Simiduia agarivorans SA1 = DSM 21679: one gene and its partner. Each later gene encodes a partner of the first gene's protein in a complex. Links are inferred from orthologs where the notes say so. Each region holds a gene or a part of one and is shown in the gene's direction. Other genes may lie near its edges. The genes, in order: ssb and sbcB.

The links.
Region 2: the proteins of ssb (region 1) and sbcB are in contact, whole or in part, in a crystal structure (PDB 3C94), measured with the Escherichia coli proteins. The link is inferred for Simiduia agarivorans SA1 = DSM 21679 from one-to-one orthologs.

What each region holds. Positions count from the first base shown.
Region 1 is NC_018868.3:1,984,727-1,996,732, reverse strand. What follows is about bases 5,772-8,498. They hold ssb (single-stranded DNA-binding protein), read left to right. Parts: upstream 5,772-6,739; coding sequence 6,740-7,258; downstream 7,259-8,498. Other genes in these bases: M5M_RS19480 (GNAT family N-acetyltransferase), read right to left, coding at 7,326-8,498; M5M_RS08815 (MFS transporter), read left to right, coding at 5,772-6,662. In the rest of the region: M5M_RS08850 (curlin-associated protein), read right to left, coding at 1-1,096; M5M_RS08845 (PPE repeat-containing protein), read right to left, coding at 1,119-1,673; M5M_RS08840 (CsgG/HfaB family protein), read right to left, coding at 1,855-2,724; M5M_RS08835 (curli assembly protein CsgF), read right to left, coding at 2,741-3,139; M5M_RS08830 (curli production assembly/transport protein CsgE), read right to left, coding at 3,149-3,565; M5M_RS08825 (LuxR C-terminal-related transcriptional regulator), read right to left, coding at 3,567-4,211; M5M_RS08820 (hypothetical protein), read right to left, coding at 4,552-5,097; more of M5M_RS08815, read left to right, coding at 5,331-5,771; more of M5M_RS19480, read right to left, coding at 8,499-8,909; M5M_RS08800 (hypothetical protein), read right to left, coding at 8,951-10,342; M5M_RS08795 (hypothetical protein), read right to left, coding at 10,329-10,715; M5M_RS08790 (carbamoyltransferase family protein), read right to left, coding at 10,721-12,006. UniProt on the Escherichia coli protein: Plays an important role in DNA replication, recombination and repair. Binds to ssDNA and to an array of partner proteins to recruit them to their sites of action during DNA metabolism. Acts as a sliding platform that migrates on DNA via reptation.
Region 2 is NC_018868.3:1,780,119-1,792,395, reverse strand. Bases 6,136-9,133 are described here. They hold sbcB (exodeoxyribonuclease I), read left to right. Parts: upstream 6,136-6,921; coding sequence 6,922-8,346; downstream 8,347-9,133. Other genes in these bases: M5M_RS07885 (DUF2971 domain-containing protein), read right to left, coding at 8,365-9,133; M5M_RS07895 (TonB-dependent receptor), read left to right, coding at 6,136-6,740. In the rest of the region: M5M_RS19455 (alginate lyase family protein), read left to right, coding at 1-1,064; M5M_RS07900 (glycoside hydrolase family 2 protein), read left to right, coding at 1,084-3,468; more of M5M_RS07895, read left to right, coding at 3,777-6,135; more of M5M_RS07885, read right to left, coding at 9,134-9,270; M5M_RS07880 (aspartate carbamoyltransferase), read left to right, coding at 9,380-10,387; M5M_RS07875 (EF-hand domain-containing protein), read left to right, coding at 10,567-11,013; rnt (ribonuclease T), read right to left, coding at 11,104-11,757; pyrC (dihydroorotase), read right to left, coding at 11,778-12,277. UniProt on the Escherichia coli protein: Degrades single-stranded DNA (ssDNA) in a highly processive manner.

The sequences.
Region 1 (12,006 bases):
TGTTGCCGGAGCCGCCGCCCTGTACCACATTGGCATAATCATAAGCACCGGTTTGCTGAACAAATACCGTGTTATTCATGCCATCCATACCCATGCCGTACTGAGAAATATAGGTTTGGTTGTACATGCCGGACTGATCCACGATGGCATCATTCAGGTCGCCTGACTGATACACATCGGCATACAGGCCTTCACCGTTCTGGCTTACCAGCGCAGTGTCGGCAATACCGTACTGGTTAACCCACGCGCTGTTACCTAAGCCGTCCTGATCGACCAATGCCAGATGAATACCTTGCGGACCCTGATACACATTGGTGCTGTTGGATTCGCCGGATTGAGCGACGTAGGCTTCGCTGAACAGTGAGCCGTCCTGACCAATGCTGGCACTGTTATTTGCACCGGTTTGTGCGATGTCCGCGGTTGCCAGATCGGAGATTGCGGTCTGGCTGATGCTTGCGTTGTGGCCTTGGCCTTCCTGGCTGATGTAGGCACCGGAGAGCCAGGCATCATCCTGATAAATTGACGCGGTCTGGAAGGCACCGGTCTGGAAGATGTAGGCCTGATCACCGTAGGTGTTGTTTTGGAAAATGCTTGCGTTAAGGCCCATGCCGTCAACCTGCTCAACCTGAGCGGAGGACATGTCGGTGGTATCCTGGGTGATGTTTGCGCTAGACAGGAAGGCGAATTCCTGCGAAATCTCCGCGTCGTTACCGGTGGCATTGAATTGGTAGATTCCTGCTGACGAGTCGTCGGAAATAGCTACCTGGGAAATCTCGGCGCGGTTGTCGTCACCCACCTGGTAAACAGTTGCGTTGGCATACCAGCTGTCGTCCTGCGCGATCGCCGCACGGTTCTGGTTGCCTTGTGTGTCGATCAGAGCATACATCGGCGCGGTTGAATTGCTCTGCACAATTGCGGCACCATTTTCTGAGCCAGACTGGTTGATGCTGGCCTGGGCTTCGGTGGTGCCGATCTGGTCTACGGTGGCATCGTTGTATTCGCCGAACTGGGTAACCGACGCCATATTGCCGTCTGCGAGTGCGCCGGTAGATGCCAATGCGATGGCAATGGCTAAAGGGTTGATCAATTTTTTCATAGCATCTTCCTCATTGATGGATTTACTGCGATTGACGAACAGAGACCGATAACTGGTCTCCGTACTGCGTTATGCTGGCGGCGTGGTGATTGCCGTACTGCTGCAACACAACGGAATTCTGATTACCTTGTTGCTGAATGGTCGCCGTGTTGGCGCTGCCGTCCTGATGCACATTCGCACTGTTGGCGAAGCCCGATTGCTGGAGCACCAGCTGATTGAGCGAGCCGGATTGGATCAGGAACAAGAGATTGTCTTCACCTTGCTGGGAAACCCGTGCTGAGTGGTTGTCACCCAGCTGTTGCACAGAGGCGTGTTGGTTGTACCCGGATTGAACCAGTGCGACGCGTTGCCCAATGCCGCTTTGTTGGATGTCTGCACTGTTGACGCTACCGAGTTGCTCGACCAGCGCCGCGTGATTGGCATGGCTCGGCAGCTCGCTGAAGAGTGCATCCAGATCGCCGGCGCCCAGGTCCGGCGAGGCTGCCGCGTTGAGACTGAACGCGAGCGCGAGGCAGCCGATGTATAGCGGTGTTGTTATTGTTTTTTGCCAGCGCGTCATTGCGCTAAAACCATCCATGGGATTTGAACTCCGTCACAGTGGAGCCTCATTCTCTGTTGTTAAAAAACCGCTAACTATCCAACAGAAGACTGAAAATGTTTTTTGTGACTGATCAGTATCTAATGTTTTTTTATGATCAAAAATACGTCCCTGTATTAGATTTACATTAGTTTACTTTTTTGGCGGTACGTCTGTACTTCTACGTTTGTTTTTGCAGCGCAGGTTTAGCCGACATATATTGCTTTAAAGTTGCATTGTTGATGTCTTCATTGTTCATTAGCGTCCAGGAATTTTTTTCGATGCCATCAACAATCAGGTGTATTAGCGCTGCTTCTATGGCGGATAAAACGCACAGTTGTGCAGGCTCATTAGTGGTGGTGCCGGCCTCGATTTCCAGCAGTCGTTTGTATTCCACAAAGCGGAATACGCCGGTGGTGATCTCTTGGGACAAAATTGACTTGGTGGTCAGAACGCTGTGCAGGATTCTGCCGGAGCGGATGTCGATAGCCCGTAAGTTTACAGTCACCTGGTCGGTACGGTACTGCTCTGAGGCGCCAATACCAAAATAGCGGGCGCCAGCGCCGCCGGTTTTTATGTTGGACTCATAGGCCACAATTCCGCCCTCTATCAGTACATTGGCGGCCAGCAAAGAAGGCAAATCATCGTCATTATTTGTGGGGGTGCCCGGCTTTTTCAGCGCGGCGCGAATAATTTTTCGTTCGGTAAGCAAATTCTGCAGGCCTTCCCGTTCAAGCGGAATGAACCAACCGGATTCATTCATGGCATTCACCAGCATGGCGGTGGCACCTTGCGTTACCGCGGTGGAAAAGGAGCTGGCAGGAATCGGCTTGTATTGCCCGGTCTGGTCGCGGAAATTGTAAACCGTTGCGACAATCTTCCCCCTGGGCGGCGGCAATGACTTCAGGTCGCTGTAAGTACTCGCCCTGGGTGTGAGTGATGCGTGTTCAACGCCGGGCCCAAACAGGGCGGCAGAGGTTTTTTCAGCGGTCTGGCAGCCAGAAATAAACAGGCAGGCGCCTGCGCACAAAAGCAATGCGGATCGGAACATGATTCTTCCCTGAAAGTTAGTTGCCGGGGTTTAAACCGGAGACGACAATTTCCGTGACTTCGTTGGTTTCGCGGTCGGTTATGGTGACCGTCAGGACACCATCAATGTCCACTAGATCAACAATAAAGGCGTCAGTTTCAATGCTGCCGCTATTGCCGCTGCCGACATCAGTCAGCAATTGACTGAGCAGGCGCGATTGCAGGGAGCTGGTAAAACGGTCCAGATCAGACGGCGTGCTGTAACCTTCACCCAGGTCCGGGTTTTTATAGGTATCCTGCGCCTGCGCATTGGAAAGGAGGTAATTGCCGTTGATTGGATTGCCACCAAAAGCGGGATTGGTGGGGGTATAAATCAATTCAGAGCCAATAGCTCCCGTGCTGGCTAACAATAAGCCGGCGATCGCAAGTGGTTTCATGGTCTTCCCTCAATACTCGTTTGCGTCCAAGTCAAAAGTGTCCATCAACAAAAGTTGTAATTGTTGTTGCTGAGCGCGTTGATGGATTCCGTTTGCCGCCGCTTGGGCTTCCTGCTCTAGGTCCACCCGCCCGGGTGGAAGAAAGCGGCGGTATACCTCCTGATTATCCAATGTGACCCAAATCAGGCTGCCCCATCGGGCCGAGGGGCGTTCATTCACCACCAGGTTGTAATCATTTTGGTGGGCGAATTGGCTGTTGCGATAGTCGGCCAGAAAGCGGGCAAACTCATGGCCTGTGCGCGTGATCGTATTGTCGATGGTGAAGCCGCTGATCTCGTCTTCAATCGCCTGCGCCAGACAGGGGCCCGGAAACAACAGAGCAGCACCACTGATCAACAGTGGCGCCAGGCGCAGAAAAAGGCGCATGTCAGATATTGTTGCGAGCCCAGTTACAGGCTTGCAGACGGTTTTTCACGTCAATCTTTTTGAACACGTTGTACAAGTGACTTTTAATGGTGTGCTCACTGACAAACAACGCTTCTGCGATTTGCAGATTGGTTGCACCGTCGGCCAGCAGTTCCATGATCTGCAGTTCGCGGCGCGTAAGCATCTGGCGGGAACCAGAGTCCATGGGAGGGCGGCGATTCTGCTCGACCAGTTGGTTTGCCACTTGTCTTGGCAGCCACAAATGACCGGCCACCAGGGACTGCAAGCCCTTGAGTAATTGGTTGTGATCGGCGTTGAGGTAGAACAGGCCTTTTACCTGAGGCCACTCTGCCAGATGCTCCTGCTCTGAGCTTGGGATGACGTTAAACAGTGCCACCACCAGCCGACTGACTTTGCTTTGCAGATTCTGCAGCAAGGCGCGCAATGCGGTTAGATCGAAGTGCTGGGTATCGATCAGCAGAAGATTCTGGTCTCCGCTGAACAGGTGTGCAATCTGATTGGTATTGTCGGTAAGCTTGCATTCAAGTTGCAGTCGGTCCGCCATCAGATTCGCGAGCATCTTGGACTGCATACTGGACTCGCTGAGGAGTACCATGTGAGTGGGAGCCGAAGAGGTAGGTTTCATAACCAGAGTCCTTTTTTGAGTCTGCGCTTTCCATGGCGTCAGTAAAAGAGAGACTAAGAGTAAAGTTTCACTTTTAGTACTGCAAGACGCCAACCCTTTGCTGTTATAAATTAGCACCTAAGTATGTATTTGTTAGATGAATTGGCGAATAAAACACACTGCTATTAGTGGTTTTTGTGCAACGTTTCGCGTTTGACAAGGTTGAACTGGAACAATATTGCCAATTGCAGTGCTTCAGAACATTTTGTTGGTAGCGGGAAATAAAACGTTATAACGGGGCTAGTTGGTACGCCAGTGTAAGGCGGGCGCGCCGGCAATGAATAGCCGGCGCGCGACGGACTTATTTGCCTGCGGCAGTTGCTGCTGCTTCGCCAAATCCGGCGGTCAGTGCATTGGCGACCAGTGCTTCATTGATGCCTGCGCCAAGTGCGCGGTCCTGCACCGCTGCGGCCAGCATCGGGCGCTCTGAAACCACTGCCATGATCATGTCGTTGGCGCGCGCGTCATCGGCATTTGCCAGTGTTTCAGACAGCTCGTTGAGCAGTTGGTCATCACCGACCTGGTTGATCGCAACCTGCGCTTCTACAAACGCGATGTTGAGATCTGCGTTAGCGATGGCGGCGGCTAGCATGCCCACCGCTTCCTGACCCTGCACATCCCGGATGGCATCCGCGGCAGACGCTATTGCGATGGTCAGATCGGCTTCGGCAATCGCTGCATGCAGCTGATTCACGGCTTCCTGAGCCTGCACATCGCGGATTGCGGCGTCGGCAAAGGTCACTGCCTGACGGAGTTCCTGAATTGCGGCGTTGGCATCGGCGCTCTGGGGGGCCGCAATGGCGCTGCAGGAGAGCAAGGCTAAGGCGGGCAGAGTGAGGAATTTCATGGGTACATCCTGGGTCCGCAGACCGGTTTGGTGGTGAATTCGTTTATTTTATAACCAAAGTCAATATAACCAGCCCCAATCACTTGAGCAATTGGTATGAAAGACAGTTTAGTTATAGAACTCCGGATTTTCCTTTTTTTCTGCTCTAAGGTGGTCAGTGTTCATTTATCGGGACCGGTTTTTTGATAGTATTGCTGCCCCCGTTAATTCAGCTCCAGGTCCAGAACATACCCGTGACTACGCCCTTTGAACGTCGTGCCGTCCTGCCGTTGGCTGCACTTTATGTGGTTCGTATGCTGGGGCTGTTCATGGTGCTGCCGGTGCTGAGTCTATACGGCGAAAGCTATCGCGATGCATCGCCGGTGTTGCTGGGCGTGGCCCTTGGGGCCTACGGTCTCAGTCAGGCAGTTCTGCAGCTCCCCTTTGGCTATTTATCGGACCGATTTGGTCGTAAGCCTTTGATTTTAATCGGTTTACTGGTTTTTCTTGCCGGGTCGCTGGTGGCCGCGATGACCGATTCGGTCTGGGGTCTTATCCTGGGGCGCTTCCTGCAGGGCTGCGGTGCTATCGCCGCCGTCGTGATGGCGTTGGTGGCGGATGTCACGGCTGAAGAAAACCGCACCAAAGCCATGGCCTTGCTGGGCGTATCCATTGGCATTGCCTTTGCGATCGCAATGGTACTCGGGCCGTTGATCTCGGGTCAGTGGGGTTTGGCCGGGGTATTCTATGCAACCGCCGCGTTGGCCGCTGCGGGGGTGCTGATATTGTTGTCTCTGGTGGTGGAGCCCGCCCGCCTGGTGGTACAAGGGCCGTTAGATTGGCGTTCTGTGCTGAGCGACAAAGAATTGTGGTTGCTGAATGCAGGTGTCTTTGTGCTGCATTTTGTCCTGATGGCCGGATTTCTGGCGATTCCACAAATGCTGGAGGCTGCCGGTGTAGCTCGGGTGGATCATTGGCAGGTGTATCTGCCGGTCATGGTTTTGTCATTTATTGCTATGATCCCGTTTATGGTGATCGGCGAGCGCAAATCCTGGGTTAAACAGGTATACCTCGGAGCCATTGCGTTGCTGCTGGGGGCAGAGTTGCTGCTTGCTCAGGCTCGGGTGGCTTCGGCTGTGGTCGCTGCGTTGTTCCTGTTTTTTATGGCGTTTAATCTGCTGGAGGCAACCTTGCCCTCTTGGGTGAGTAAAGTGGCCAAACCAGAGGTAAAAGGTACCGCGACAGGGGTCTACTCGACCTGGCAGTTTTTGGGCGCCTTCGCGGGCGGCTCGCTGGGAGGCCTGATGATAACCCGTGCGGGTCTGAGTAGTGTGTTTATCCTGTGTGCGTGTTTGTTGGTGCTCTGGTGGCTGTTGGCGCTGTGGCACCGTCAGCCAGCGCGGCCTCAGCGTATTCGTATAAATCTTGGCCAGGCCAATGGTGAGCCCGGTGTGCAGTTGTTGGCGGCCCTGCCCGGTGTGAAGCAGGTTACGCTGGTGGCAGAGGATGCAGTGATTTACCTGCAGGTGGATGCCACGCGCTTCGACCCGGACCAATTGGCGGCCTACGACTGGGCACTTGCTTGAGCAGGTGTCGACTTTTAGTGAACTGAATGTTTAGATGTGCAAGTCAAAGGGACGTGACTTCAGAAGAGGAAAGATAAATGGCAAGAGGCATTAATAAAGTCATCCTGGTAGGTAATCTCGGCCAGGACCCGGAAACCAAGTACATGCCCAGTGGTGGCGCGGTCACTAACGTAAGTATCGCAACCTCTGAAACCTGGAAGGATAAGCAGACCGGCCAGCCCCAGGAGCGCACCGAATGGCATCGCGTGGTGTTTTTCAATCGCCTGGCCGAAATAGCGGGTGAGTACCTGAAAAAGGGCAGCAAGGTCTATGTCGAAGGCAGTCTGCGTACGCGTAAATGGCAGGGGCAGGACGGGCAGGACCGTTACACCACCGAAATTGTGGCCAGCGAAATGCAGATGTTGGATGGCCGTGGCGACATGGGTTCAGGCGGCTACGAACAAGGCGGCTACTCTGCACCTCAGCAGCAGGCACCACAACAGCGCCAGCAACCGCAGCAGAATTACCAGCAGCAACAGCAGCGCCCGCAGCAGGCTCAGCCTCAGCAGGCCCCGAATGATGGCTTTGCTGATTTTGACGACGATATTCCTTTCTAAGATTTACCCTGGCAAGGAATAATCAGTGTGAAAAAAACAGGCTTCTGGCCTGTTTTTTTTGGTCTGCCTAAAGGTAAATATTTTCGCCCTGTTCTCTTGCCAATCTGCGCCAGTTTCGCCAGTGCGACAGCCAGTGAAGTGGGTTGAGGCTGGGGCGTAGCGTGATTTGTCCTTTAGCGTTACGGAATTGCAGCCCCTTCCAGCTATAGCGCCATTGCACGCTATGCAGGTTTGAGCAGCTTTCCTCTAGTGAGCAGGCCCGCCAGGGTAGCCAGGGGAGCAACCCGGGTGGTTGGTTGAGTTCGGTTGGCCAGCGTTCGAGATAGCGGGCCAGGGCAAATAGCTTCGCGGTTGAGTCCTGGTGCCAGTCAAGTTCTCTATTCAGATCGGCTAAAGTTCTGTTGCGCGCGAAGGGAGTATCAGACTGCTCCGGCTGTGCAACGCCTGATAAAAGGCTATCAGAAAGATGTTTGTCCAGCCAGGTATCCAGCGCGCGGGCAGCATTGTTGCGTGCGAGTTCGAATAAAGCCTTCTTGCTTAAGCCTGCAGGTAACTCAGATTGCACCTGTGCGAGTACCGCGCCTTGGTCAATTTTCATGGTGAGCAGATGCAGTGAGGCCCCGGTGATTGCTTCTTCGCGTAGCACTTGCCATGGCAAGGGTGCACCTCCGCGGTAATCGGGTAACAATGAGGGGTGGATATTGACCGCTGCCTTTTTAGGGGCAAGCAGTATCTCTTCGTTAAAAAGCGGTGCAGTGTAAGAGATCAAATAGTCAGCGTGACTCGCTCGTATCGCCTCGGCTGTTGTGGATTGGTTGTCTGACAAAAACCGTATGCAGGGGACGCCACGCGCGTATGCCCAGTCAGACACCGATTGGTGTTGTGTGCGGGCCAAAATCCGACGCAGCGGATTTTGGCTTGTCGGCCTTTTGGGAGCGGCATCAATCACCAGTAGCAGGATAGATTTCCGATACAGTAACTCCAGTACTGCCGACACGCTTGTGCTGATAAATGCTGTCGTTATGGGGGTGGTGGTTTCCAGTTTGCGCAACTGGTAGTAGGGCCGGTGCCGGTGACTGGGTAGCCAGGGGCAGCAATAGGCAAGGCCGATGGCTTTGTAGCCGATGCGCGCAGCGGATCGGAGTGAGGCAAAGTTTGTCCACGAAATGGCTGCGATAATACCCCTGCGGCCCAAACTGTTTGCGTGCTCAATAGCCTTTGCAACGATAGCGTCGCGCACACCGCGGCCCCTGTAATCCGGGTGAACAAATGCGCCAAATCCACAGATGTAGCGGGGATCGAAAAAAGCAAAGGTTGACCCGCCATAGCGGTAAGGCTGAATTGCATACCACGTAAGCCCGCACAGCCGGTCTTGTTCAGTTGCGGCAATACAAATTAACTGGCCGCATTCGGCGGCAGTGATTTGTTCAGGATCGCAGGTGATCATTCCCTGCTGTTGGAGGTGCTTTATTTCATCGGCTGAAAGAACGTTGGCGCTGAACTCGCTGGTACGGGCCAACTCTTCTATAACGAATATTTTTTCAACATGGGTAATGCCAAATCGATACCCAATCCGGTTTATGATATCTGTCGCTACGGCAAGTAAGCCGTAATTGCGATGGGTTTGACGTAATTCCCTGAAAGCAGTCATATCCGTATGCTAATGAGCAAGTGAAGTGGAGGAGGCTGATTCTAAAGCTGGCCAGATGACTCGCAATCAACTAACGACTGATATGCCGGATTCTCTTTCTGGTAGTGTGCGAGTCGGGATATCCTGTTCATTCGCGCCGCTTTCAAGCGCTGTGTCAGGTTCCTGGTCTGTTGCAGGACTTGCTCGTTCAGTTGCATCAGTTCATCTTGGGCGTGCTTTAACTGTTGGTACGCAGCCATTTGAATGGCTTGATTATAGACCTCTTCTTGTTTATCGGTGGTCAATTCGGCAAGACGCAGTTCGCCCAACTCGGTGCGCAAGGTGGCCTGTATTTGCTCGATTTTCGCTCGGGCTGTGTCCTGCTCGGATGTCAGGTTTTTCAGAGCCGCTCTCTCATGCAGGATATCTCTCAGTAAGGGAAGTCCTCCTGATGCCACCTTTTCGCGCTCAGCGACTTCGATGGCGATACGGCTGTACACGTTATTTTTAGGCGTAAATGCGGTGTCCCAGCGTCTATACCAAGGCTCTTTATACTCGACAAATTGTTCGCTGGTGGATCTTGATAGATCGCTACTATGCGCGTTTGCAAGAGTGTACAGGTGGGCTTCGCGAAAATCGATTTCCCCTGATTTGTCGAGATCTGTCTTTGTAAGATTAATCGGCTGACCTGTTCGGGTGTAGCCATTCAAGGCTGCAAAAAAGTACGTTGTATAATCCCGGAATTCGGATGGATTTATGCCGAGATCGCAACCCTCTGCTTCGCGTCTATCGCTTTCAGCCATAAAGCCGCAGCTACGAGGGGTTGCGAGTTGGTCTGTTTCAAGATTATCAAAGGCGAGTTTGGAAAAAGAGCCGGAAAAACATTGGGTAAAAATGAACCGAACGGTGCTTTGCTGGGGCGCACTCTCGAATAATGACCGTATTTCGTTAATGCTAAGTCGTTCGTCTTGCCAGAGTTTAAGGGCGTTGTTGTCGGTATTGGAGAAGTCTATATCGCCGTGACCATTGAAAATAAGTAAGGATTCGGCTTGGTTCTCAAGTGACTTAAAAGTTTTTGATAATGCTTCGGTCAGGGAGGCTTTCGTCGTTGGGCCATCGATTTTCGGGAGCGTATTTCGTTTGTAGGACTTAGCGAAGTCCAGACCATCGAGATAAATGCGTCGCAACACGTTTTCAGGGGTGTCGTTCAGTCTGGCGTCGCCAAAATAAACGATATCCACACCCTGGGCGCTACCGTGGGTAAAATATACTTGGGTTTCAATTTTTTTTGCGTCCAGGATGTCGCTTACCCACTGAACATTTTCTTCAATCTGGCCTTGGGAGTTTTCCAGAGTGTTGCCCCCGCCAATAATGATGGCTTTGCTGGTCGCAGGGCTTTGAGTGCTGGCCAGGCTCAATACGGCAGCAATAATTCCGGCACTAAGCTTTTTCATGGTATTTCCTTGTGGGTATCCGGCTCAGGACGGCGAGTATCACTGTGGTGAACAGGGCGCAGGGAATTATGGTTGGTAGGTGAGGTGGCATCACAGAGGCTAGCAAAGCTATACCGCCGACAGCGATGCCTCCGATAATTGCAGATCTCTGGCCGAACTGATACTCCGCCAGCAAGTAAGTGGCTGCAAATGCCAGGCAGTAAGGAATGGCTTGCCCCCAGTCAGACAGTACGATCAGTAGCGTTTGTTTGCGTGATACGGTCAGGAAATGCTGTAAAAATTCAGCGTCACCAACCAATGTGTCCAGTGCTATGACGAGTGCCAGCGCTGTCGGATATAGCAATCCTGCCGTAAAAAGAAAGCGAATGGTCATAATGTCTATTTCATGATGAGAAAATTGCCAATGGCCAGTGCATCCAGACCTGAAGTGTAGAAGCATCGGATGGCCTGTTCGGGTGATTCAACCACTGGTTCACCCATAACGTTAAAGCTGGTGTTCAATACTACATCGGTACCGGTTAGTTTGCCCACTTCCGAAATCAGCCGATGGTAAAGAGGGTTGGTTTTCTTGCTCACCGTCTGTAGCCTGGCTGATCCATCCACATGCGTGATCGCAGCGAGCTTTGCTCGCCATTCAGGTTTGACAAAATCGACTTTAAGCATAAAGGGGTCGTCAACACCAAGTTCAAAGTAGGTTTTGTACGACTCCTCTATAGCGGAGGGCGCAAAAGGACGGTACGGCTCCCGGTATTTCACTTCAGCGTTGATCTTGCCTTTCATGTTTGCATTGGTTGGGTCAGCTACAATTGAGCGGCTACCCAGCGCTCTCGGTCCGATTTCCATGTTGCCTTGAAACCAGCCAATAATTTTTCCTTGGTGTATGAGTTGTGCCGCTGCCTGGCAAATGTCGTCGCATTTTTTGTAGCTTAGTTTGAACCCCTTGAGGGTGGCTTCCACTTCGTCATCAGAATAACTTGTGCCCACAAAGGGGTTCAGGTGGGTGTGGCGTTTAGTGTTTCCTAGTACGTCATTCCAGACACAATAGGCTGCGCCAATTGCAGTTCCATTGTCGCCTGCTGCAGGCATGATGTAGGCATCCTTAAACCGGGTTTCTCTTATTATGCGGCCGTTCATCACGCTGTTTAAGGCTACGCCACCGGCGATAATTATGTGTTCGGCGGATGTTTTTTGTTCCAAAATTTTACACATTTTCAAGGCGCAATCTTCCAGTGCTTTTTGAAATGCGGCGGCAACGTCTTCGTGGTGAGATTCGAACGGTGCGGTTTTGGATTGGGCTCTTGGTTTGCCAAAAAGGGCGACAAATTTTTCGTTATATCGGCATTCTCCGTAATGCGGAAAGTTAAAATAACCAGTGTCTACTGCTATTTCTCCCGTATCTTTTATTGTAACCAAGCTCCTGGCTTTATCATAAAGTCGGTCGGCGTTTCCGAATGGAGCGAGACCCATGGTTTTTCCTTCGTCGTAGTTGGGTCTGAATCCGCAGAATTCGGTAGCGGCCTCGTAGAATGAACCAAGCGAGTTTGGAAAAAAGCTTTCTGCGATTTTGCTTATCTTGCCGTCGCGAATTTCACCCATCCAGTGAGTTGACCATTCACCTGAGCCGTCGAGTGAAAGCAAGGCTGCGTTTTCATAGGGCGATACAA
Region 2 (12,277 bases), 200 kb from region 1 along the record:
CTTACGCCAATGCAGTGGATACCTTACTGACCGAAGCCAAAGGCTTGCTTAATTTGCCTGCACCGACGGTGAAAAATTCCGATCCGGGCATTACCAAAGCGCACCCGAATGATTACGTGAGCCTAGCGCCCTATTGGTGGCCGGACCCGGCCAAACTCGATGGTTTGCCCTGGATAAAACGCGATGGCCAACGCAACCCCTGGGTGGACAGCGAGCAGGGCGCTAAAGCGCAGTGGAACCGGTTTGCGCGCGGCGTTGAAATCCTTGCGTTGGCCCACTTTTATTCGGGTGACGAAGCTTACCGGCGGGCGGCAATACATTGGTTTGACGTATTTCTGGTTCAGTCCGACACGCGCATGAATCCTCACCTGAATTATGCCCAATCGGTACCGGGTGTGGCGGCAGGGCGGCCCTATGGCATTATCGATACGGTGTATCTGCCGCAGGTGATTGATGCCTACCGATTACTTGCGCCGGCTATGGCACCAGCGCAACGGCACGCTGTGCAAGCCTGGTTCGGCGAATTCTATCAATGGCTGACGGAGAGTCCGTTGGGAGTAGAAGAGCAGCAGGCGCATAATAATCACGGCACTTTCTATGATTTGCAGGTGCTGGCGTTGGCGCTACAACTGGCGCGCAACGAAGAGGCATTAAAGATTCTGGCGCGAGCAGGTCAGCGACTTGCCACGCAGGTTGAAGCCAACGGTGCCCAGCCTCACGAGTTGGCGCGCACAAAACCGTTTCACTATTCGGCCTATAATTTACGGGCGTTTGATGGGATAGCGTCCTTGGCGCGGCATTTGGATCAGCATTGGTGGCAGGACAAAGCGCGGCTGATTGCGGCGCTGCATTATCTTCAGGCCGGCAGCGACAAAGCGCACTGGGGCGGGAGTGAAGAGCCTTCTCTTGAGCGGACGTTACTGACCTCGCCTTGGTTGTCAGCCGCGGTAGCCGGCGCTGATCTTTCCCCCATCGCGGTGATGACCGAGGCCTGTTTTGCCCGTCAATACCTGGCCGATTTGGCTTCCTCCATTGCAACGGCGGTTGGGCGCTGCGACTACTAATTCACTTACGGGATCTGTTGTGATTATCAAAAAAACTCTGGGCTTAATGGGTTTCTTTCTTGTGTTTTTGGCAGGCCTGGCCCAGGCCATCGAACGCCAGCCTCTCAATACCGGCTGGGCGTTTGTCGCCGATGAAGCGCTGCAGCCCGATGACATCAGCGCGACAGCATGGCGGGCCATTGATCTGCCACATACCTGGAATGCAACGGATACCGTAGACCCCATGCCCGGTTATTATCGGGGCGCAGGTTGGTACCGCAAAATCGTCAAGCTTGTGCCGGGCAGCTATCGATTGGCGTTCGAAGGTGCCAACCGGGAAACGCGCGTGTGGGTTAACGGGAAACCGGTAGGCGAATTCGTCGGCGCTTATCTGGGGTTCACAATACCGCTTGGCAGCGACCTGAGATTCGATGGTACCGACGAGCTGATGATCCGGGTGACCAACCGGGTCAATCGCGATCTGATTCCTTCGCAAAAAGCCGATTTTTTTCAATTCGGTGGTATAACCCGTGATTTGTGGCTGGAGCGTTTGCCGTCCGCTTATTTTGACTGGATTCAGGTAGATACACCGCAGGTCAGCGAGCGCGAGGCCCATACCCATTTCCGCTTTGCGCTGGCGGGCGAACACCCGAAGGCGGCCAGCCAGATAGCGTTTGCTATGACCTCGCCCACGGGCGACGCCCTTTGGCAAAAAAACTATCGCCTGCCGTTACCGGAAGGGGTGAGCTTGCCGGTACTTAAACAGCCGAGTCTCTGGTCGCCAGACAGCCCGGCCTTGTATCAATTGAATATTGAACTGAAAGATGACGCCGGCAAGGTGTTGCATGCCAAACGCCAGTCGGTAGGTTATCGGTTTTTCAGCATGCCCGATGGCAAAGGCTTGTTGTTGAATGGTAAGCCGCTGTTGTTGCGCGGCACTCATCGCCATGAGGAACACGCCGGTGTGGGCGCGGCTATGTCCAATGAACAGCACCGCGCGGACATGGCGCAGATCAAAAAGCTGGGCGCTAACTTTGTACGCCTGGCACATTACCCGCAGGATCCGAGCGTGTACCAGGCGGCCGATGAATTGGGCCTGATTCTGTGGGACGAGTTGCCCTGGTGCCGGGGTGGCATAGGCGGCGATGCGTGGCGAGCGAATACCGAAAGGCTCTGGCGCGCGCAGATCCGGCAAAACCGCAATCACCCCAGTATTTTCTATTGGTCTCTGGGCAATGAAATTTATTGGGAGGCGGATTTTGAAGGCGGTGGCGATGATAAAAACATTCTGCCGTTTTTAGAACGGCTACAGGCGTTGACCAAATCGCTCGATCCATCCCGGCTGACCAGCTTGCGTAAATACTATCCCGGTGCCGATGTGGTGGACAGCTTTTCGCCATCAATCTGGGCCGGTTGGTATGGCGGCGCTTTTGGTCAGTATGCGGAGGCATTGACTGACGCGCAGAAAAAATACCCGGCGTTTTTGCACATGGAATACGGCGGTTCCAGCCACCGGGGCCGGCATACCGAAACCCCGTTGGACGAGCTCGGCTTGTTGGGGCAACAGTTATCGGTGGCGGAAGCAGTGAATCAGGCCGGCGTGACCAGCGTGGCCAAAGACTCCGATTGGAATGAAAATTACATGGTGAGTCTGTTTGACTGGCATTTGTCGGTAAGCGAATCCCAACCGGATTTTGCCGGCAATGCCCAGTGGGCGTTTAAAGATTTCGGCACGCCGCTGCGACCCGAAAACCCCTTGCCTTACATCAACCAAAAGGGCCTGGTGGATCGACTGGGCCAGCCCAAGGATGCCTATTATGTGTTTGCCAGTTACTGGAGTCCGGCGCCTGTGTGCTACATCGAGTCCCATAGCTGGACGGTACGTTATGGTCCACGCGAAGGCCGGCCTGTGCGGGTGTATTGCAATACCGACAGCGCGGAGCTTTGGCTGAATGGCAAAAGCCTGGGACTAAAGCAGCGGGTGCATGGCGCATACCCCGCCCATGGCCTGGTATGGCAGGTACCATTTGTTGAGGGCAGCAATCAATTGCGCGTGCAGGGATACAATGACGGCGAATCCGTTGCCGGTGATGCGTTGGCGCTCGAATACCACGAGGGCAAGGCGCCAGCCATGGCCAGGGTTTCCCTTTCGGCCGAGGACCTGGGCGACGGCCACTGGCTGATCACCGCTGAAGCACTGGGTGCCAATGGACTGCGCGCGACCGGGTTCAACGACCGGGTGTATTTCTCGGTTGCCAATCACCAGGGCCGCTTGCTTTCGGACCAAGGGCATTATCAGGGGGCTTCGGTCATTGAAATGGCCAACGGGCTGGCAGCTATTCGCTATCAGGCCGGTGCCCGTGCTGGCCTGATTGAACTCCGCTCACAGGACCTGAAAGGTGTTTACCTTGAAATTCCCCGATAATCTGGTCAGGTGGTTAGCCTATCAGGGGTAATTTAATTTTACGTTCGTCCAGTTAATATCCCGTTATGGCGCTCCGTTTGAGCGCCATTTTTTTATAACTTGTTGTAAAAAAAGAGGTTTTTCCGACATTTCTGCACTGTTAACAATTATTGCGCACCCGGCCTTAAAACTGGTAAGGCCACTTGACAGTAAGTCATAATTGGTGAACCATGTGAATCATCGTCAATCACGTATTCGACGATGTCTGACAGGCAGTGGGTGGTCAGAATCCGAGAGACACCAAATAAGAACCATAAGGGGACTTGAGCATGAAAAATCAAACCCGCACCGTTTTTACCAAAACCGTGCTTAGTAGCGTCATCGCGCTGGCCGCCTCGCCAGCAGTGCTGGCTCAGCAGACCACGGCCGAAAGCGCCGTGCTGGAAGAGGTGGTGGTCACCGCCGAATTCAAACGCAACCTGGAAAACGCCCTCGACGCCAAGCGCGATTCGGCTACCATTGTGGACGGCATCTCGGCAGACGATATCGGCACGCTGCCCGCATTGGATATGGGCGAAGCCCTGCAAGCGGTGGTGGGCGTGCAGCTCAACCGCGAAGGCGAGCGCCGCGAGTCCAGCATCAACTTGCGCGGTATGCCTTCCGGTTTCGTGCTGACCACCGCCAATGGCCAGGCCTTTGCGACGCCCAGCCGCAGCGATAAAGCCTTCGGTGCCCCCAATCCCTTTGGCGCCTATGACCCGGCAATTTTCAATGGCACCTACGTAGTCAAAACCCAATCTGCCGATATGCAGGAGGGTGGCATTGCGGGCGTAGTTGATCTGCAGATTGCCCGTGCGCTGGACAAACCCGTGAACGCCTTGAGCCTGAGCGTGGGTGGCCGGTCCGAACAGCTGGCCGACACCATTGATCCGGAAATTGTCATCTCTGGTTCCAAGCACATTATCGAAGACACGTTGGCCGTGACTGCCACTCTGGCAACCAGTCAGCAGACTTTCCGTCGCGACACCATCAAAATTAACCGTTATGACAACATTCCCACTAACGGAAACTTTGTGGGCGCTAACGGTGAAGATTTTGCCACCTGGAAAGCGGATAACGGCATTCCCGATAACGCGGTGGTAAAAATGCCCGGCGAATTGCGTCAGGGTTCGGAGATCAATGAAGGTCAGCGCACTTCATTTGCCGGTGGCATCGAATGGCAAGCCACCGATGCATTGAAACTGGGTGCCAATATTTTCTATACCGAACGCGATATGGATGACAATGGTCAGCAAGAACTCGACCTGCGTACCCGTAGCGGCGGCACCAAAATTACTCCCAACTCCACGCCGTTTGATACGGGTAGTGTGAACGACAATGGCGATCCGGTATGGACTGTTTCCGACATCCTGTTTGACGATGTGGATTACCGCAACACTTCACGCATCTGGGATACCTATGAACAGTCCCAAGCAGTATTGTTGGACGCCGAATGGGTCAGCGACAAGTGGACCGTGGATGGTCTGATCAACATTTCTTCGGCGGAGAATAACTGGAGCGAATTGTTTTACACACCATACTTCCGCGCTGGCAGCAGCGGCATTAATGGCCGTTTGTATACCGGTGAAAACAATGTTGAAAACTTTGTTGTTGAACTTAACGACACGGATAACCTGAACCTGGACACCAATTGGCAGGTGAAAGATACCTTGACCAGTTCGGGTGAAGTGCAGAGTCTGGACAATAGCCAGATCCGTACACTGGTAACCGGTACTTATGAAGAGTTGAAGCGTGATACCAACAGTTTCGAAGTGAACTTCGAGCGTGAACTGGATATGCCAGTGTTGGCGAATGTGCAATTTGGCTACCGTTACTCCTCTGATAAGCAGGACTCGGATCGTCTGCGTAACTCGCCCACCGGTCTGGATTTGACCGGCATTATCAACAACGCCGCCAAAGGCAATCCCGCTTATGCATCACAGGGTAATTTCTTCGGTGGTAACGTCGCGGGCATTGCGGGTGCGGGTCAGGGCTGGTTTGCTCTGGATGTGGATGCAGTGAATGCAGCGGCCATTCAAACCATCGGCACGGTGAATCCCGATGCGGTGACTGGGGAGCAACCCGTTATTGTTCCCGCCACTGGTTTGGTCGCTCGCGGCGGTCAGCAGAGTGCGGGGCTTGTGTATGACGTTGAGCTCAACACCAATGCGCTGTATCTGATGGGTGACCTGGACTTTGAAGTGGGTGGTAAAGTGGTTACCGGTAACGTGGGCGTTCGCTATGTGAGTTCAGAGCAGGATGCGTCTGCGCCTTTCTGGGCTTTCGGTGCCACCGATATCAATAACCCAGAGCAGCGCAGCGTCAAGAATGACTACACCTATGTGCTGCCCAGTCTCAACCTGGCGATGGACGTTACCGACGACGTGAAGGTACGCTTTGCTTACAGCGAAACCATGTCTCGTCCTAATGTGCGGGCCGCAACACCTTCCTCAACCGTCGTCACCCGGCCCGGTGAAGTTAACGTAGGCCTGCCAGGTGCTGATGTGGATCCGTTCACGGCCAAGGGGCTGGATGTTTCCGTTGAATGGTACAACCGCGAGGGCAGTGCCATTACTTTTGCCGCGTTTACTAAAGATATCGATAATTTCTTCACCGATGTGGGTACTTGTGATACCGAAACACTCGCCGGCTACGGCCTGAATGTAGGTAGCCTGTCGGTGGTGGGTGATAACTGTGTGACCGACGGCCAGGATGCCTACGATGCTATCGATCCCGATTACATCATGGCCGGTGACATAGTGAATGCCAGCAAGCTGCTGAACAGCGACGAAAACATCACCGTATCCGGTTTTGAATTGTCACTGCAGCAAGACCTGAGCTTCCTGCCTTACCCCTGGAATGGCTTCGGCGGCGTGCTGAACTACTCCAACACCAAGCAGGATTCCTCTGATCCGGATCTGTACATTCCCGGCATTTCCGATCACACCTATAACGTGATTGGTTACTACGAGCAGGGGCCTTTCGGCATCCGTCTGGCGTACAACTACCGTTCCGATTATGAGTTGGAAAGTGTTGGTACCTTTAACGGCGAAGGTAATAAGAACGTGAAAGCGGCTGGTCGTGTGGATTTGTCGGCCTACTACAAGGTGACTGACAACTTCCGCCTGACGCTGAAGGGCTACAACCTGAACGAAGCCCTGTATGAAGAATACCAGGCCACCGAGTTCCAGCCGCGCGCTGTGCACTATGACGGCCGTACCTGGGTATTGCAGGCCAGCTACAACTTTTTCTGATCGCCTCTTAGTGACAGAATTGTCGCCCGACTTGATCCCGGCTTCGGCCGGGATTTTTTATGGGCGTACCGAAGCACATTGCACTCGGATAAGGGTGCGGCTTGTTCGATGATGATGAAAATTTTTTGGGGCAATTCACACATCTGGGTATGATGGGTCTTGGGAAACCAAGGATCCGCCTATGACCAGCCTCTATTGGCACGACTACGAAACCTGGGGTGCCACACCCGCCAAAGACAAACCGGCACAATTTGCCGGTGTGCGTACCGATGAGGCGCTCAATATCATCGGTGAGCCGCTGATGATCTACGCCAAACCCACTGCGGATTTACTGCCCCAACCCGAGGCCTGCCTGATAACCGGGATCACGCCGCAGAAAGCGCTGGCCGAAGGATTGCCGGAGCCGGCATTCATGGCGCGCATTCACGCCGAATTTGCTGTGCCTGGCACCTGTGCGGTGGGGTACAACAGCTTGCGCTTTGACGGCGAGGTCACCCGTTACGGTCTGTACCGGAACTTTTACGACCCCTACCGCACCGAATGGGCCGACGGCAACAGCCGTTGGGATCTGATTGATTTGGCGCGTATGACTTATGCCTTGCGCCCGGACGGCATTGAGTGGCCGCTGCGTGAAGATGGCAGCCCCAGTTTCAAACTGGAGCACCTGTCGGCTGCCAATGGCTTTGAGCACGCCAATGCCCACGATGCCTTGTCGGATGTGTATGCCACCATCGATTTGGCCCGACTGATCCGCGCACGCCAACCCAAACTCTACGACTATGCTTTCGCGCTGCGCGATAAGCGCCATGCGGGTCAGATGTTCGATTGGGTCAAGCGCACGCCCGTGCTGCATACGTCGTCCCGCTTTCCGGCCGCCCGTGGCTGCACCGCTCTGGTCATGCCGTTGGCCACTCACCCCACCAATAAAAATGCGGTGATCGTGTACGACCTGAGTGTTGATCCGTCGGCATTATTAACGCTGGATGCCGAGACAGTGCGCGAGCGCCTGTATACAGCAGGGGATGTGTTGGCCGCTCAGGGGCTGGACTCAATCGCCCTTAAATTGGTGCACCTGAACAAGTCGCCCATGCTGTCACCGGTCAGCGTGTTGACGCCGGCGTTGGAGCAGCGGCTGCAATTGGATATGGCGACAGCGCGCCAGCATTGGAAACAGCTGGCAACGGCCGATGCGGTGGCACTGCAGGCCAAGTTGGCGAAAGTGTATGGCGAATCGGGTTTTGCCGAACCGAACGACCCGGAGCAGCAACTCTATGGTGGGTTTATTCCCGACCAGGATAAAAATGCCATGGCCCGTGTTCACACCGTTGAACCGCACCAGTTGGCGTCCATCCACTTTGATGATCGTCGCCTGAGCAAGCTGCTCAGCCGCTACCGCGCGCGCCACTTCCCGGAAACCCTGACGCCAGACGAGCAACTGGCCTGGGAGGAGTGGCGCTACGAACGCCTGACCAATCCTGACGCGGGCGCATCGATTGTCATGGAGGATTATTTCGAGCGCCTGGCCCAACTGCGCGATGACCCGGCATATGCAGATAGGCGCGCGCTACTGGATGCGCTGGAGGCCTGGGGCGATGGCCTGCTCTGACCCATGCGTGGCAGGCGGCTAGCTGGTAATGCGATTGAACTCGATTTCGTATTTGCTGGCGGCGGCTTTAGCCTGAAACACTTTGGCTTGCGGGTATTTTTCCTTCAGCAGCGCATAAATCTCGCGCATGGACTGGGCGTCGGCGAAGGCACCGAAATACACCGCCGTAATGTCCGAGCGTTCGAACTTCACGTCGTCGAACCAGTCCGCTTCCGGTTTGGCGTCGGGCCCGACTTCATCGGCCACCTGGCGAAAGCAGCGCCATTCGGTTTCGGCTGCAAAATGCAGTGATTTACTGGTGAACTTATCGAAAAAGTACTCTTCGGCGTGAAACGCCTGATTGGTGAGTACCACGTCCAGTTGTTCTTTCAGCGAGGTGATTTCCGGGCGCGTGGGCCGGTAGGCCACTTGTTTCGGGTGGGGCAGGGAAGTGAACTCGCCACACTGCAGGCGAATCGCGACACCGCGGTTGTTGTCGGCAAAATGCGTCCAGGCGGCCAGATTGTCGGGCTTGGCGGTGAAACTGCAAATGCGCAGGGTGCGACAGAATTTACGCCAGTCGGCCATGAGCTTGTCCAGGGCCTGCAGTCGGTTGTCGACCATTTGGGACAGCAATTCTTTCAGTACATCGTGCGCCTCTTCAGGCGACTGGAACCGCTCTTCGTCCCGCCAGCGGCGGATGACCACGGTCAGGGGCGAGGTGCCGCGCGGTTCATCTTTCGCAAACAGCATGCCGGTGGCGGTCTGGATGGCGGCAGTCAGGATGGATTGGGGGTCAAAGGTCAGGCCGGTGCGGTGATTGAGTTCGAACGGGTCGTTGAACAGGTTGGGCGCACTCCAGCGCAGGGTCTGGCTGCCCAGAATCTGCTTGGCGGTTGCGACTGAACAATATTTAACCAGTGTTTCCGGGTTGTGACTGACCACCGGGTCTCCTTAAGTTTCGTGTTGATGAAGCATTCTAAGCGTAGCCACTTTAGAGGGTGACCGCTAAAATATCGGCTCTTTTCCTGCATCCTGAAAGCCTGAGGTCAACGTGGATTTTACCGGTAGCCATATTCTGTCCATCGATCAGTTCGAACAATCCGATATCGAACACGTGTTCCGCGTGGCTGATGCCATGGAGCCTTATGCCAGTCGTCGGCGGGTGACCCGCGTTCTTGAGGGGGCGATTCTGGGCAATATGTTTTTTGAACCCAGCACCCGCACCCGGGTGAGTTTTGGTTGCGCGTTCAATCTGTTGGGCGGTGAAGTGCGTGAAACCACCGGCTTTGAGTCATCGGCCATTGCCAAAGGGGAATCCCTGTACGATACGGCCCGGGTGCTCTCGGGTTATTCCGACGTGATCTGTATGCGCCACCCGCAGAATGGTTCGGTGGCCGAATTTGCCGAGGCCAGCCGGGTGCCGGTGATCAATGGTGGCGACGGTTCCAACGAGCACCCCACCCAGGCGCTGCTCGACCTCTATACCATCCGCAAAGAAATGGCCGCCAAGGGCAAGGGCCTGGATGGCTTGCGTATCGCCATGATCGGCGACCTGAAATACGGCCGCACGGTGCACTCGCTGTGCCGCTTGCTGGCGCTGTATAAAAACGTACAGGTGACACTGGTGTCGCCGGTGGAGCTGGCCATGCCCGAATATCTGGTGGATTTGCTGCGGGCTGCGGGGCATCAGGTCAGCATTACCGATGAGTTGACGGCGAGTATCAGTAAGGTGGACATCGCTTATTCCACCCGGATTCAGGAGGAGCGTTTCGCCAGCAAGCAGGAGGCCGACCTCTACCGCGGCCGGTTCAGGCTGAACCAGAGTATCTATACCGAGTTCTGCGAGCCCAACACCGTGATCATGCACCCCTTGCCCCGGGATTCCCGCGCCGAGGCCAACGAGCTGGACAATGACCTGAACGCCAATCCCAATCTCGCCATCTTCCGGCAGACCGACAACGGGATTCTGGTGCGCATGGCGTTGTTTGCCCTGGTGCTGGATGTGGTGGATCAGGTGGACAAGCATGCGCGGGAAGTGCGCTGGTACACCGGCCGATAAAACCCGCTGAAATGGGATTTGCGTCTCATATTTCCAATTCGTATAACGCTAGTACTGTTTTGTGACCCGTTCTTCGGTAATGTGGTGGGCTTCTTAATACTATCGAGCTAAAGGAACGGCTCGTGTGCCGCCCGCAACGGAGTGCCCGACTAAAACCAACAACAATTAGCGGGTGTAGTATGAACGTGTTTAAGCTAACAGCAGCATTGTGCCTGGCGAGCGTTGGGGCGCTGGCCCAGGCAGACAGCAGTGCCAGCGGCAATAACTGGTTACTGGCCAAGTACGACCTGAACGGAGATACGGTAATCTCCCAGGAAGAGATCACCGCCAAAAAGCTGGATATATTCCGCCTGATGGATCTGAACACCTCGGGCGGCGTGAGTTTTGATGAATACGAGCAGGTGGATGCGGCCCGCCGCAACATGCTGCTCAAAGCCCGCTTCAACAAGCTGGACCAGGACAAGAACGGCGAAGTCACCGAAGCGGAATACAGCAGCTTTCTGGGTCAGTTTTCCAGTATCGATGCCAACGGCGACGGCATCCTGGACAGCCAGGAGATCATGCCCGAAGAAGAGCATGAAACCCACTGCTTCTACTGGTTCTGTTTGCGGTTGGACAAAGATTAATACGAAGACCTGAAAACAAGGTCCAGGGTGTCAAGGGCAGCGCAAGCTGCCCTTTTTTATGACCGCCACGGATGGGGGCGTCTGACCCCACTAATCCTCAATGCCTTCCGGAAACTCCCATCCCCCCAGTTCCTGCCAGCGATTGACGATCATGCAGAACAGGTCGGCGGTTTTTTCCGCGTCATAGGCGGCCGAGTGGGCGGCGCTGTTGGAAAACTCGATACCCGCCAGCTGGCAGGTTTTGGCCAGCACCGTGTGGCCAAAGGCCAGGCCGCTGAGGGTGGCGGTATCAAAGCAGGAAAAAGGGTGAAACGGATTGCGCTTGGCATCGCAGCGGTTGGCGGCGGCGTTGACGAAACCCAGATCAAAGTGGGCGTTGTGGCCCACCACCACGGCGCGGGTGCAGCCGTTGTCCTTCACCGCCCGGCGGATGGATTTGAACAGTTCCGGAATCGCCATCAGTTCCGGAATCGCTTCGCGGTTGTCGATGTCGATGCCGGTAAAATCCAGCGCCGATTGTTCAATATTGGCACCCTCGAAAGGGTCCACGTGGTAATCGAAGGTCTGGTCCCTGTGCAGGATGCCGTTTTCATCCATGCGCAGGGTGACGGCGGCAATTTCCAGCAGGGCGTCGGTGTCGGCATTGAAGCCGCCGGTTTCCACGTCCACCACCACGGGTAAAAACCCCCGGAAACGACGTGCCAGTAAGGATTTCGGATTGGATACAGGTTCAGCTGGGTTCAAACCAGGGGTGCCTTCTGCAATCAGCGCGCGACGCGCCAGGTCAGTGTTTCGCCCGCACGCAGCGGAACCAGTTGGGTGCCGGCCATGGCAATGGTGTCGGGCACCTGCCAGTCGGCCTTTTCCAGGGTGATGGTATCAGTATTGCGGGCCAAACCATAAAAGTCCGGTCCGAAATGGCTGGCAAAGCCCTCCAGCTTGTCTAACGCACCCGCCGCTTCAAAGGCTTCTGCATAGAGTTCGATGGCGGCATAGGCAGTATAGCTACCGGCGCAACCGCAGGCGGCTTCCTTCTTTTCTTTGGCGTGCGGCGCCGAATCGGTGCCCAGAAAAAACCGCGCACTGCCGCTGGTGGCGGCGGCGATCAGGGCTTCCTGATGGCTGCTGCGCTTGAGAATGGGCAGGCAGTAGTAGTGCGGGCGGATGCCACCGGCGAGCATGTGGTTGCGGTTGTACAGCAGGTGATGGGCGGTGATGGTGGCGGCTGTGTTGTCGCAGGCGCCGGTGACAAACTGTGCCGCAT